DNA from 2 places in the Acinetobacter thutiue genome. Region 2 is predicted to be linked to the other one. Evidence: riboswitches for the same ligand, from Rfam matches in the RefSeq annotation. Region 2 holds a riboswitch; the other holds the start of a gene.
What was found. Region 2 has a riboswitch for fluoride ahead of QTA56_RS02480 (DUF190 domain-containing protein). Riboswitches for the same ligand answer to the same signal wherever they lie in the genome.

Region 1 (7,470 bases), on a different contig from region 2:
TACGGAAGAAAACGGTATTCGGCTCAATGGTCAACTGATACCAACTGATATGGGTTGCACCCTGTTCTACCGCAAGTTTGAGGTCAGTTAGAGCCTGTTCAAGGGTTTGCTGGGGTAGACCATGCATTAAATCCACATTAACACGCTGAAAGCCTGCCTGCCGCGCCTGCTGAATGGCACTGAGCGCATTATGGGCAGAATGAATCCGCCCCAAGCGCTGTAAATGTTCTATATTAAAACTTTGCACGCCAATCGACAATCGGTTAATGCCTACGGCAAGATAGTCTGCAAAAGGATCATGTTCAACTGTTCCAGGGTTGGCTTCCAAAGTAATTTCACAATCAGGCTCAAAGTCCAGACGAGCCCTGAGCTGTTCAAATAACCATGCATAGCCCTGTGCAGAAATCAGCGATGGCGTCCCCCCCCCAATAAACACGCTATGGATGGAGCGTCCCTGAGCCATTTGCACCTGAGTTTCAAAGTCAGCCACCAATGCCGCCAGATACCGCTGTTCCAGGACGGTGGACAATTGACCATCGGGTACAGCATGTGAGTTAAAGTCACAGTATGGGCACTTGCGCACACACCAAGGCATATGGATATAAAGTGAAAGTGGAATAAGGGCTGGATTTAATTCACTCAAAATATAAGCTCAATAACAGAACTTAATTATTTTAACATGACTCGACTAATCAACGGCTCATCATCTATGTTATGTATGAGACCACCAAGAATAATGAATGATATAAATATGATCAAACTCTCAAGCCAGTTACTTTTTATCATTCCCCTCGCTTTGGGAATTGGTATTGCAATGGCATTTCAAACCGCAATAAATACCCAGCTTAAAACATATTTACACTCGCCCATACAGGCCGCTTTTATTTCATTTTTGTTTGGTACAATTATTCTTGCGGTTATGGTCTATTTCCAGAGCGCAGCAAAACCAAGTTTAAGTGAACTTTCACACATTCCGTGGTTTTTGTGGCTGGGTGGAATACTTGGGGTTTATGCAATTAGTATGAGCATTTATACTGCACCTAAACTTGGCTTCTTAACATTTACGGGTTTGGTCATTTTTGGGCAGCTTGTTATTTCCATGTTACTGGATCATTTTGGCTGGTTAGGGACAGAGAAAACCCCTGTCAACTGGCAGCGCCTACTGGGCGGTATTGTCATTTTTATTGGTGTTTTACTGACTTTACAACGCTGATTTTTCACAATTTTAAAGAGTATTTTTTGTGCCCCACACCCACACTGCACGGTTTGAACTTAAGCAACTGTTTCACCTGATGTTACCCATCCTGATTACACAGTTCGCCCAGGCGGGTTTAGGCTTGATTGACACGATTATGGCAGGCCACTTATCCGCAGCCGACCTCGCCGCAATCGCGATTGGTGTGGGGCTGTGGATTCCGATTATGCTGCTGTTTGCAGGCATCATGATTGCCACCACACCACTGGTTGCGGAGGCACGGGGCGCAAAAACACCTGAGAAAATCCCAACCATTGCACGCCAGTCCTTATGGGTTGCCGCAATTCTTGGAGTGGTTGCCATGCTGATCCTGCAAGGCATGCCATTCTTTTTACCCCTGTTTGGTGTACCTGAAAGCTTACTCCCCAAAGCCAGCCTGTTCCTGCATGCCATTGGTTTTGGCATGCCCGCAGTGATGATGTACGCCGCCCTGCGCAGTTATTCCGAGGCATTGGGACATCCCCGTCCTGTTACAGCAATTAGCCTACTTGCCTTATTGGCGCTGATCCCCCTGAACCTTGTTTTCATGTATGGATTTGGCCCTATTCCAGCATTGGGAAGCGCAGGCTGTGGATTTGCCACAGCAATCCTGCAATGGTTGATGTTCATCACTTTGGCAATCTATATTTCCAGGGCCCAGGCTTACAAACAGGCACCGATCTTTACCCAATGGGAAAAGCTGGACCTAGGCTGGACAAAACGGATTTTAAAGCTGGGCTTTCCGATTGGTCTGGCGGTTTTCTTTGAAGTGAGTATCTTTAGTACGGGTGCAATTGTCCTCAGTCCATTGGGGGAAAATGCAATTGCAGCGCACCAAATTGCCATTTCAGTCACGTCACAACTGTTTATGATTCCCCTATCGTTAGCGATAGCCTTAACCATTCGGGTCGGCATGTATTATGGCGAGAAAAACTGGCTCGCTATGCGTCAGGTACAAAAAGTCGGGTTGATCAGTGCGACCATCTTTGCAGCCTGTACCATGGCCCTGATTGCCCTGGCCCGTCCCTATATCGTGGCGATTTATACCAATGATGTACACATCATGCCGATTGCCATGTACCTGCTCTGGTTCGCAATGGCATACCAATTGGTGGATGGCTGGCAGGTCAGTGCGGCAGGCTGTCTGCGTGGCATGCAGGATACACAGGCTCCGATGTGGATTACCCTGATGGCGTATTGGGTGGTGGCCTTTCCAATTGGCTTATACTTGGCCCGCTATACCATTTGGGGCGTGGCGGGTGTCTGGCTGGGCCTGATCATTGGTTTAACCATAGCCTGTGTCCTGTTGATTGGTCGTTTATATTTGAATAATAAACGTTTGATGCAACTGACAAGCTCAAATCCATAAGCAACAGCTCCGATTCAGTTGCTATCATGAGGGTAGCGTGGATACTGCCCTCACGATAGTAAATATCAACAAGATTGAGTGATTGATTCATAAGACTTACACGACTTAACATTTTCATCTAGGCAATTTAAGTTTTGTCGCCTATGATCAGGGTATCGCTTAAAATCAGATCACAGGGGTCCAACCATCATGGCAAAGCATGCAAGCTCTCCCAGTAAACGTTTTCTAAAACTGGCGGGCATGACTGCAAGCATCGCCAGCAAAAGCGTTGCCAACTCCATTCGCAACCTGACCGCAGATGAAGAACAAAAAAATGCGGCACGTAGCCAGCTTTTTCAGGAAATCGGTTTACAGATTGCCGATACACTTGGAGAAATGAAAGGCGCAGTGATGAAAGTCGGACAGATCGCCTCACAATACAAAGACATTTTCCCACCTGAAGTCGCCAAGGCGATTGCCAAACTGCAACGTCAGGCCCCAGCCATGCCTTTTGCTGAAATCAAGCAGCAGGTTGAAAAAGAGTTGGGCAAACCACTGAATGAGATTTTTACCTCATTTGAGCCAGAGCCTTTCGCGGCAGCCTCGATTGGTCAGGTGCATCGTGCAGTACTCCCTGACGGGCAGGCGGTGGTGGTGAAAGTGCAATATCCTGGCGTTGACCAAGCCTGTGAAAGCGACTTAAAACAGGTGCGTCTTGCCCTGCGTTTAATGGGTGTTTTAAAGATTGATAAAAAATTACAGGATCAGTTGTTTCAGGAAATTCAGGATAGCCTTTCCGCCGAGCTAAACTACGAAATCGAGGCGCAAAATCTGGAAGTATTCAAGACTTTCCATGAACAGCTTGATGATCAAGTGATTATTCCAACAGTTTATAAACAATATTCTTCCCGACGGGTACTCACCCTAAGCCTGGAACAGGGCGAATCCATTGAAACCGCAAGTACATGGTCGGTTGAAACCCGCAACCAGATTGGCCGCCGCCTGATCCGTGCCCTAGGGCAGGAGATGTTCTTCCTGAAACGCTTCCATTGTGACCCCCATCCAGGCAATTTTGCCTTTCGGGAAGATGGCAGTGTCATCATCTATGACTATGGCAGTGTCAAAACCCTTTCGCCAGAACTGATTCAGCACTTTAAGGCCCTGGTAAATGCGGCACGTCAGGAGGATATTGCCCAGGTTGAGGATTTACTGGTTGAACTGCATTCAATTGCTGAAAAACAGAAATTTCCAAGCGAACTGTATGTCCAGTGGATTGAAGTACTGTTACGTCCATTAAGCACCCATTATGACTTTGCCGAAAACTCATCCCATCATGATGGCATGCGATTGGTGAAAAAATCATTGAAATACTGGGATGTATTTAAGCCATCTCCAGATACATTAATGGTCAACCGTACCATTTCAGGACATTATTGGAACCTGATCCATCTTAAGGTGCATGACAACCTGAATGACCTGTTTGAGGAACTGGTTCCCAATTAAAGCCTGATGCAGGTTTTTATCATGCCGCCTGAATCTTTGGCATAAATTCTTTGGTGAAATAAGGGATAAGCAAGCCTGTTTCAGGATTTAACAACTTTTGCTTATAGTCTTGCAGATATGCAGTTGTGTCATGGTCATTCGGATGGAAATCTAGGCGCAGATACTCCATCACATGCCCAACTGTACTGCCAAAAACGCCATTCTGGGGATTCCACAGTACATTTAGGCTGTAGGCCACATCTTTCCAATAACGCGGACTTATTGCATTCAATGGCCGTCTTAAAACTGGAATGCCTACCGCACCAGCGAAAACCAGCCCCATAATGGTAAAACTGGCAAGGAAGAAGCCTGTAATACGCAGGGTATAATTGCCTGAAATCAACTGGAAGACATCATAAGCGACATCCTTATGTTCCGATTCCTCCATAAAATGCCACATCCATAAGCCCTTGGTCTTGTCATCGATTTCTTTTGCCCAGATCTCCGCATCATGCTTCATGGCAAATTCTGCAAATACCGCAGTAAAATGCTCAATACCTGCCATCAGTGATAATTTCAACGGCTGGGGAAAACGGTGAAAACCATACTTGAAAACATTTTCCGCCAAAAAACGATAAAAACGTACAGGATATTGATGGTTTGCCAGAGTCTGGTCATTAAATGCATTGTGTACTTTAGAATGGATCGCCTCCTGACCAATTAAAGCGGTTACACGCTGTTTTAGAATCGGGTCATTCACAAAATCACGGTGATAACGTGCCGTTTCAATCACCAGTTCCTCACCATAGGTCAGGAAAATCGACATCGCTGTTACATAGGCACTTGCCAGCTCTGCATTGCGGTAAAAATTGTTATAGAAATTCTGCCCATCAAACCTAAACTCAAGATGACGGATTGGGAACGGGATTTTCTTGGTAAAATCAGGGTACTCAATGGTGGAGTTCATCAATTTACCCACAGATTGTTTTAATTTCCTTACAAGCATCGCAATTCCCTATATTCTAAAATAAGATGATGTGGCGTATTTTTCCAATGTTTGCCTGCATATCCAGTTTGCGTGCAAACCAATCCATATAAAGCAACACCATCTTAATCCGATCTTTTATTCGGGTTCAATTCAGATAACATCCTAAATATCTATTCTTATAAAATAACTATTAAACAGTAGCTTAAGAATATTTTTCATATCAAAATATGTATCAATCATAGATTTTTATAAATAGAGATATGAAGTATTCGGGTTTTTCACGCTCAAACCACTTAACTTAAACAGCAATTACCTTAACCATTCATCCATGAGGGTTTATTCTCATTAAGGCAAAACTTGAAATAGATTAAATTGACTTCATTTATTGTTATGTTATAACATTTCTTTAAATAATGGAGTAGTTCACAATGCGTAAAGATATTCATCCCGCCTATCAACAGGTTCTTTTTCACGACACCAATGCCGATGCCTATTTCCTGATTGGAAGCACCATTCAAACCAAACAGACCAAGGAATATCAGGGCAAGATTTATCCCTATGTCACACTGGATATTTCCAGCGCATCACATCCGTTTTATACAGGTGAAGTGCGTCAGGCCAGCAATGAGGGTCGTGTCGCCAGCTTTAACAAACGCTTTTCCCGCTTTAACCGCAAGGCTTAATCTAGTTTTAAGTTTTATTGATTAAACTGACATAATTCGAAGTCTAAGGTTCTATCTCCTCCTCTTAGACTTCTTTTTTTATGCCCAAATTAGCTGTTGCTCATCTTTTTAAATTAAGCAGCCGTCAACCACTGATGCAGGCTCATGCCCAGAATGGTAAACAGCAACGACCCAATCACATGAATTAAAATCGCTGTACAGGCGTAGCCCAGCTTGCCACTTTGCAACAGGGCAATAATTTCAGCAGAAAAAGTGGAAAACGTGGTCAATGCACCACAAAACCCCGTAATCACAAATAGTTTATAATTGGGACTCAGCGCACTTTGGGAAAAATAAGAAATTGCAAAGCCAATAATAAAGCCACCCACAAAATTAACGGTGACCGTACCTAAAGGAATATCTGGAAAAATGGGATTCAGCTTTAAACCCAGAAACCAGCGTAGCCATGCACCCAGCACAGAACCCAAGGCAATTGAAATTAAAGGATAATACATGGCTCACTCCAAATTAAGCTTTGGAGAAAATAGTGGATTGGACATGGATTTATAAAGATTGTGCTGGAAATTTTTCATCTGCGAACTCCAAATAGAGAACAGAGTACGCACGAACCTACGTCCCCTGTTCAGGGTCACGTAGGCATCATTAGCCACTATGGCGGTTTGTAACAGGAGGAATGCCATCTCCTTTGCTCTAAAATAACATAATTCTGCGACAACTCAACTGCTGTTTTTAGGCGGTGATAAGGCTGTGCATAAGGTTTAAGTTATCCACAGTTTAGGAGGAGCTGGCTAAAACCTGCTCGCCGATGACATGGAAATCCAGTTCAGGCACCACAAAGGCAAATACTTCGGCATTATCCTCCAAACCCAATTGCTGTAACAGTTGAGGGGCTTTTAGGGAAATCATCTCTGCTGCCTGAATCTGCTGAAACTGTATCGGCATTTCAATATCGCCCTGTGACAGCCGTTGTGGCTGGTCGACCCATTCAGCCCATGCATGATCCTGATCAACAAGGAAATGTACCGCCTCATCCCATGAGGTAAACACGTTCTGCCATGAGTCTGGCAGGCGTTTTTCCCCTGTGATTTGTACATTGCTGGCAAATGAGTAGGCAGGATCAAGCATGATGTCAGTATGAATGCTTTTTTGCTGCTTATGATACTGATGCTGAAATATAAGTGCATACTGGGCAGGCATCACATCACTGGCCAAACGCCCACCCAACACATATAGATACTGGTCTAACATCACCTGTTCAAATATCACCGTCTTGGGATGTGAGTCATCCAGATAAAACCGCCAATTGCTTTGCTGGGGGGATGGCATCCATTTTCGTAGCCTGCCTAAAAACTGGAATCCAAAATGATGGTGCTGATAGGTCAAAATTGTAAAAATGGTTTTGCCCTGTTTCTCCCACAATGTCACCTGTTGAGGATAGCGTTGCCGAACCTGTTCAGCATCTACCAGCCATGACAGATAAACAATATTGCTGACCCGACTTTGCAAACGCATAAATGGCAACACTCGCATCAACATACGGCGCAGTTGCAACAACACACCACAGGCGAGCAGTCTGGCTAAAAAATTGAAAAATAGTGTCTGTCTTGGTGGTTTAAAATCATGGCGATTCATTATTATTCAGTAGGTTAATTCTTTCCCTGAGCATAAACTGCCTGTGTTGCTGCGTCCAGTTTAATTCCCGTCCTCTTCAATTCCATTGATTCAATGCTATGAT
Region 2 (7,470 bases):
GTATTCTTGAGAGTCGATTTATTCCTGATTGTTTGCGCGATATTTGCAGTGTTTATCTTTAGAAATATCCAGCCGATTCAGACAAAGTCCGTGCACAAAATTAAAGCCAAGCTGGCAAAAAATGAGGTGAAAGTATGATCATTTTTAGCCTTTTACTCATACTTATGGGCATGCTCATTTTATATAAATGCAGCGCCAAACAAATCACCAAAGCCAAGCCAACACAACAACAGTTTTTAAATCGTTTTAGAACACAGCTCAGACTTGCTGCATTTTTATGCTTCCTGCTTGCTGGTAGTTTGCTGTGCTTCAAATATGGCAGTTCAATTGGATTTATCAGTTGGTGGATTTTCGCCACCCCTATCACTTTTTTACTGGTTTTATGGGTGAATGATGTCACCAAACAACCGCAGAAAAAATCATAGCTGGTTCATTTGGAAACATCATCAACAACCGTCTATTTTAAGCAAGAAACCCAATAAAAATATTGGAATGTTCAAATAAAGCTAAAGCATTTTTAAAATTCTTTAGCTTTTTTTTGCATAAGTAAATCACTATTCATCACAACGAGTTATCTAAAAAAAGCATAAGATATGCGAGTTTTAGCATAATTAGGCATATTGTTGATGTTTGGTCCTATTGAGTTCATTTTAGCTGGTGTTTTAGTTGGCTTCTGTGTGGGAATTACAGGTGTTGGTGGAGGTTCATTGATGACCCCTATCCTTATCAGTTTATTTAAAATTGAACCCCATATCGCAATTGGTACAGATTTACTTTATGCCTCAATCTCAAAATTCTGTGGTTCAGTTGTTCACGCCAAAAAGCTGAATATTGTATGGCCAATCGTGCTGTGGCTTGCATTGGGAAGTATTCCCGCTTCTTTTGCAACCTCCTGGATGCTGGAGCATTACTTAAGCCAGTCAACACACTATAAAGCTGTATTAACCATGGTTTTGGGTTTTATGTTGACCTTAACAGGGATTTCAATTGTCTTCCGTGCCCAAATTGAGAAACTGTTTGATCGTTTCCGTAACCGTGAACAGGCCAATATGGAAAGCGAGCAGCACGCGCTACAACATAAACGTCATTACATCCTGATTATGGGCGTGGTGTTAGGTATTTTTGTGACCCTATCCTCTGTAGGCGCGGGTGCTTTCGGTATCATGGCCTTGGTGATTATGTTCCCGAACTTACCCATGATTCGTATTATTGGTTCAGACGTGGTTCATGCCGTATTGCTGACCGCAGTTGCTGGTTTAAGCCATATGTCTTCTGGAAATGTCGATTTCACCCTGTTGATGTGGTTACTTGTCGGTTCTATTCCAGCCATTATTATCGGTACTTTAATCAGCTCGCATATGCCTGAAAGACTAATTCGTAGAATTCTGGGTATTACCTTGTTTGCCCTGGGGGTGAACTTTATTATCAACCCTGTGAAAGCCAAGCCAAAACCAGTTGAAACCCATCAGGCGGTGGTGATCCAGCAGCCTAGTTCAGCAACAAGCCCTGTTTAAAACCCAATTGCCGATTGATTCTGCACAAATCATGCGATTCGCTAGTTAATCAATCGGCTTTTCATGCTATATTCGTAGACAAAATAACCTCTTCTTTCGATTGAATTTGTGACAGCAATGAATACTCTACAGCCAAATCCAGTTTCCCAGCCAGATATCAATGACGTTAATATTAAAAGCATTCAAACCTTAATTACTCCAGCGGAACTCAAAACCGACCTGCCTTTGTCTGACATCGCCTCTCAAACGGTACTGCAAGGTCGTGAAACTGTACGTAATATTTTAGATGGTAAAGACAAACGTCTGTTCGTGGTAATTGGCCCTTGCTCCATCCATGACCCAAAAGCAGCGCATGAATATGCTGACCGTTTAAAAGAACTGAGTGAAAAGGTCAAAGATACTTTATATCTGGTGATGCGTGTTTATTTTGAGAAACCACGTACTACTGTGGGCTGGAAAGGCCTGATCAATGACCCTGACATGAATGATTCATTCAATATTGAAAAGGGTTTGCATATTGGCCGTCAACTGTTGCTTGATATTAATGAAAAAGGGCTACCATGTGCTACTGAGGCGCTTGACCCGAACTCACCACAATATTATCAGGACCTGATTTCATGGTCTGCGATTGGCGCACGTACCACTGAAAGCCAGACGCATCGTGAAATGTCTTCAGGTTTGTCTTCTCCAGTTGGCTTTAAGAACGGTACAGACGGCGGCTTGACTGTTGCAACCAACGCAATGCAGTCGGTTAAGCATGGTCATAGCTTCCTGGGCCTAAATGAAAATGGCCAGGTTGCGATTATCAATACCAAAGGCAACCCTTATGCCCATGTGGTATTACGTGGCGGTAATGGCAAACCGAACTATGATGCAACTTCCGTTGCCGAAGCTGAGGCTGCTTTGGCAAAAGCAAAAGTCAGCAACAAGATTATGATTGACACCAGTCATGCCAACTCAAACAAAGACCCGTACCTGCAACCTTTGGTTTTAAAGAACATCACGGAGCAAATTCTGGATGGCAATAAGTCAATCGTGGGAATCATGGTGGAAAGTCATTTAAAAGGTGGTCGTCAGGATATTCCTGAAAACCTGTGTGACCTTGTATATGGTCAATCTGTGACAGATGGCTGTATCGACTGGGATACCACTGAAAAAGCCCTGCTGGAAATGGATGCGGCATTAAAAGAGGCCTTGGCAAATCGCTAAGACTGCTTAAGTCAAAAGAAAAGCCCATAATTTTTATGGGCCTTTCTTTATCCATTATTCTTCATGTGCTGGATAAGCCTGTACCGATTTTATAATCTCATCCCTTGCTTTCTGGGCATTCTCCCAGCCTATAAACTTAACCCATTTACCCTGTTCCAAATCCTTATAATGTTCAAAAAAGTGCTGGATTCGGGCTAGAATCAGCGGATGAATATCATCAATATCCTTGATATGGTCATATAAGGGTGAGGTTTTACTGTGTGGAACGGCAATAATTTTTGCGTCCATACCATGCTCATCTTCCATATACATTACACCAACTGGGCGGCTACGAATCACTGAACCTGCCACCACAGGATAAGGCGCAAGTACCAACACATCCAGCGGATCGCCATCTTCACTCAAGGTTTGTGGAATATAGCCATAGTTCGCAGGATACGACATTGCCGTACTTAGAAAACGGTCAACGAATAAAGCATTGTATTCTTTATTCATTTCATATTTTACGGGTGCATTGTTTTCTGGGATTTCAATCAGGCTATAAAAATCATCAGGAATATTCAAGCCAGCAGCCATATTAGTCATTGTTGTTCCCCTTGTTGCCTACACTGCCAAATTCAATTGATGTTTTGCTATAAAAGATTGAAATGTTTTCTTGGGAAAGTGTTGCGAACAAAGACTGTTCCTGCTCAATATCCACGATAAATTCAATTTGTACTGGACGATCAGCCAGTTCAAAAAAATGGGCTGAGTGAGGTTTGCCTTGACGGTCAAAACTCTGGATACCGTTGTTTACGGTTGCGCCTTTTAATCCTATTGTTTTGGCTACTTCAAGTAACCATTCATAAAGGGGTTTTCCTTTATAATTCTCATTTTCTTCAAGATAAAACTTGAGTAGATAACCTTTCATACGCATCTCCAAAAATAGAATGCGTAAACCTACGCACCCTATTTATTGCTATAAACTTAGGGTAACGTAGGCATCATCAGCCACCAATGACTGTCAATCATGGGGCAGTTTGTAAAAGGAAGAATGCCATTTCCTTATCTGAACAGATTTATCATATTCCTATCAAAGGCAGTTTGCAATTGAGTGTTTAGCATTGCAATCAAAGTCATTCATTCAAAAATCAATATACAAATAAGGCATATATAACTGAGATATGCTTTCAGTAAAACGTATCCAATATGTTTTGTACTGTCATATTTTTTTAACTATACTGCTGCCACATTTCCCCTACGACCTATATCGCTGATATGAAGTCCAGTTTTCGTCAACACTTGCTCAAGTGGCGTGCCTCTCTCGGTGCGATCACTTTGCTTTGTTTACTCTGGCATATCTTGTTACCCACGATGGTACATACAGGGGTCGTACCCGCACTTTATGCAATGCCAAGTCATTGTCAGGTCACGGAAATTCAGAATAGCTTGATGGGTTCAGAGTCACATTCTGGTCATCATCAGCACACTATGAATGAAATGCATCAGCAGCATTTACACGTGGCTGAACATCATCCGCTCAGCAAATATGCTAAGGAGGTTTTTGCCCTTGCCAGTCAAATCATGAAGCATTGTCCTTTATGTACGCATGGACTGGATGCGGCTGTGATTGTGCCCCTGATTGCACTGGTTTTGCTATTTGTACTGGGCTGGTTTAGTCGTATACGATGCCTATGCCATGTGTGGACAGAAGATCTGCACATTCCACGCCTCTTTTATATTTTTCCCATCAAGCAGGCCCCACCACTTGCCCTATAAACCGCAATTTTTTATACAACGTATCCAGTGAAGCACTGCGGTACAGCCTTGTTTATTGCTTTTTATAGAGTTGAATATGAATACTCAATTTCGTTTGTCAGTATTAACGGCGGCATGTCTTTCGGTGAGCTATAGTGCGGGGACATGGGCAGATACTTCATCTAAGGATGAGACCAAAACCCTCGCCACAATTGTGGTCACCGCCAGCCGTGATGGTGAATCCATCAACAATACCCCCGCTGCCATCAGTAAAATAAGCAATCAGACCATTGACGATAAGCACGCCACCTTTATTGGTCAACTCGTCAATCAAACGCCTGGCGTTTTAATGAATGATCTGGGTAATGAACAGCACATGATGTCCATTCGCCAGCCGATGACCACGGCGGCGGTTTATCAATATCTGGAAGATGGGATTTCGATTCGTCCTGTTGGCGTGTTTAACCACAACGCACTTTATGAAGTGAATTTGGCAGGCATTGATAATATTGAAATCCTGCGTGGCCCAGCAAGTAGTCTATATGGCAGTAATGCGATTGGGGGAACGATCAACTTTTTGACCAAAGCACCGAGTTTAAATCCAACGGCAGATTTGGGTCTCAGCGCAAGTTCAGAGGGATACCGCCGCGTAGATCTTGGCGCATCCAATACCTTTGATACAGAGTTAGGTGAACAGGGATTAAGACTGTCTGCTTATGCAACTGATCGTGGTGATAGCTGGCAGGACCATGCGGAAAGTAACAAGCAAAGTGTCACGTTACGACATGACTGGCATATTTCCGATGCAACCCAAGTCAAGAATATTGTCAGCTATAACCACTTAAAAGCGGATATGACAGGCAGCTTAAATTTAGATGACTACAACAGACGGCCAGGTTATAGCTATCAAACATTTACCTACCGTGAAGTTAACGCAACGCGGCTTTCATCTCAATTAAGTCATCATTGGAATGATCAGCAACAAAGTCAGATGATGGTGTATTATCGCGATAATACCACCGAGCAAAATCCAAGTTATAACATCCGTACCGATGTGAAAAATGGTAAACCAACTGGAACCTATAGCGGACAAACCACCTACAACGCCTTTCAATCTTATGGTTTAAATGTACAACATTCAGCCAATCTGGATCAGGTTAAACTGACCGTGGGTGCAATGGCGGATCATTCTCCAAATCAAGCCAAAACCAATGATATTGAAGTATTCCGTGACCCAGAAACGCTGGTTTATACAGGTTATCAGCAACGTCAATTGCTGCGTGACTTCAATGTTGATGTCAATAATCAGGCGATTTACACACAGGCGAATTGGCTGGCTCTACCGAATCTAAATCTGGTCGGTGGTGCGCGCTATGACTGGATTGCTTATGACTATGACAACCAATTAACACCATCAAAAGTGACAGGTGCACCTGACGAGAAACGTAGTTTCCATAAAGCCAGTCCACAACTGGGTTTCGTCTGGAACATCACACCAGAAATGGATATTTATAGTAATTGGTCTCAGGGTTTTGTTCCACCCGAAGTCAGTAGTTTATATGGTGCAAATTTGGTTACGCCTAATCTAAAAGAAGCAACATTTAACAATGTCGATGCTGGTTTACGTTTTAAATTATTAGATGATCGTCTTGATGGTGAAATTACCCTGTATCGTTTACAAGGCAAAGATGAGCTGATCAGTTATACCAAAGTTGACAATACCCGCGAGCCACGTAATGCAGGAAAAACACGACACCAAGGCATTGAAATTGGTGGGACATGGAAAATCAATCAGGTTTATGACCAGCGTTTAAAACTGTCTGGCAGTTTGGCAAAACATGAATATAGAGAATTTGAGCCATCCACTATTCTCGACTATAGTGGCAATGCCATGCCAAGTGCCCCAAAAACATTTGGTACAGTTGAATACCAGATCAAGCCCATTCCTGAACTGTTACTTTCAGTTGAGGGTGTGTATGTGGGTTCTTACTGGATCAATGATGCCAATACTGAAAAGTATAATGGACATACTGTTCTCAACTTGCGCGCCAATTATCATCGCAATACTTATGAAGTCTATGGACAAATTCTTAATGCGGCAGATGTACATTATGCTGAAAGTACCTCTTTTAGCAACAATCAGGTAGGTTATACTCCTGCTGCACCGCGTACCTATTTAATGGGTTTGCGTTATCATTTTGGTCAATAGTAAATAAAATCTCTATCTTTACCTCTCCCTGCCTCTCTCCTAAAAAGGAGAGGGAATTCACGAATTCTATAGGGGGTTGAATTTTCGTATGTTTACCTCTTTTTATAAAAGATGAGGAATATATTCCCTTAGTAAAACTGACTAGAATCCAGCATTTGCAGGGTGATTTTTTTCACTTCATCACGGCTTTGCATGATATGGCTTTCTATCGCAATTAAAGCCTGATCAACCTGACGCTCAAAAATAAAACCCAATATTTTTTGATGTTCCTGATAGGTTGCCTCTACCCGATATTGCTTGGAAAAATCCAGACGGCGAATAATACGAATTCTTTCGCTTAAATCTCGATGAATTCGTGCCATTTCATTATTACCCGCAGCCCTGACCAAAGCACAGTGAAAATCTTCATCCTGCTGTGATAATTGTTTAATATCTTTTAAATATTGATTTGGTTCAATCATCCATAAATCTTTTAAAACCGATAATTCAACTGAATTTTGATGATCAATTTGGCAAAGTTTTCGGATTGAATCTTTTTCCAACACGATGCGGATATCGTACAGTTCTTCGTAGTAGCGAAAATTAAGCGGTCGAATCTGCCAACCGCTGCGAAAACTGACATCCACATAGCCCTCTTGTTGCAAACGATAGAGTGCCTGTCGGATTGGGGTACGACTGACATCATAAGCCTTTGCCACTTCGGACTCGGTAAAACGTTCACCTGGCATCAACTTGAAATCAAAAATATCATTCTTGATGCGCTGGTAAACCAGCTCAGACAAATTGTCTGAGCCTTTTGTT

Region 1: linked by a shared signal. The riboswitch ahead of crcB (fluoride efflux transporter CrcB) and the one ahead of QTA56_RS02480 (DUF190 domain-containing protein) in region 2 are both predicted to bind fluoride.

What each region holds. Positions count from the first base shown of each region.
Region 1 covers NZ_JAUDZE010000005.1:108,196-115,665, forward strand. Annotated here, with positions in the region: gene hemW (radical SAM family heme chaperone HemW) at 1-643, opposite strand, end outside; gene QTA56_RS12110 (DMT family transporter) at 752-1,213, shown strand; gene QTA56_RS12115 (MATE family efflux transporter) at 1,242-2,603, shown strand; gene QTA56_RS12120 (ABC1 kinase family protein) at 2,793-4,085, shown strand; gene QTA56_RS12125 (metal-dependent hydrolase) at 4,105-5,070, opposite strand; gene QTA56_RS12130 (type B 50S ribosomal protein L31) at 5,481-5,735, shown strand; gene crcB (fluoride efflux transporter CrcB) at 5,849-6,229, opposite strand; fluoride riboswitch at 6,362-6,428, opposite strand; gene QTA56_RS12140 (DUF2071 domain-containing protein) at 6,510-7,367, opposite strand.
Region 2 covers NZ_JAUDZE010000001.1:526,373-533,842, reverse strand. Annotated here, with positions in the region: gene QTA56_RS02505 (PepSY-associated TM helix domain-containing protein) at 1-138, shown strand, start outside; gene QTA56_RS02500 (DUF1634 domain-containing protein) at 135-425, shown strand; gene QTA56_RS02495 (sulfite exporter TauE/SafE family protein) at 627-1,514, shown strand; gene QTA56_RS02490 (3-deoxy-7-phosphoheptulonate synthase) at 1,632-2,723, shown strand; gene ppa (inorganic diphosphatase) at 2,778-3,308, opposite strand; gene QTA56_RS02480 (DUF190 domain-containing protein) at 3,301-3,633, opposite strand; fluoride riboswitch at 3,694-3,776, opposite strand; gene QTA56_RS02475 (hypothetical protein) at 3,981-4,481, shown strand; gene QTA56_RS02470 (TonB-dependent receptor) at 4,558-6,669, shown strand; gene QTA56_RS02465 (GntR family transcriptional regulator) at 6,798-7,470, opposite strand, start outside.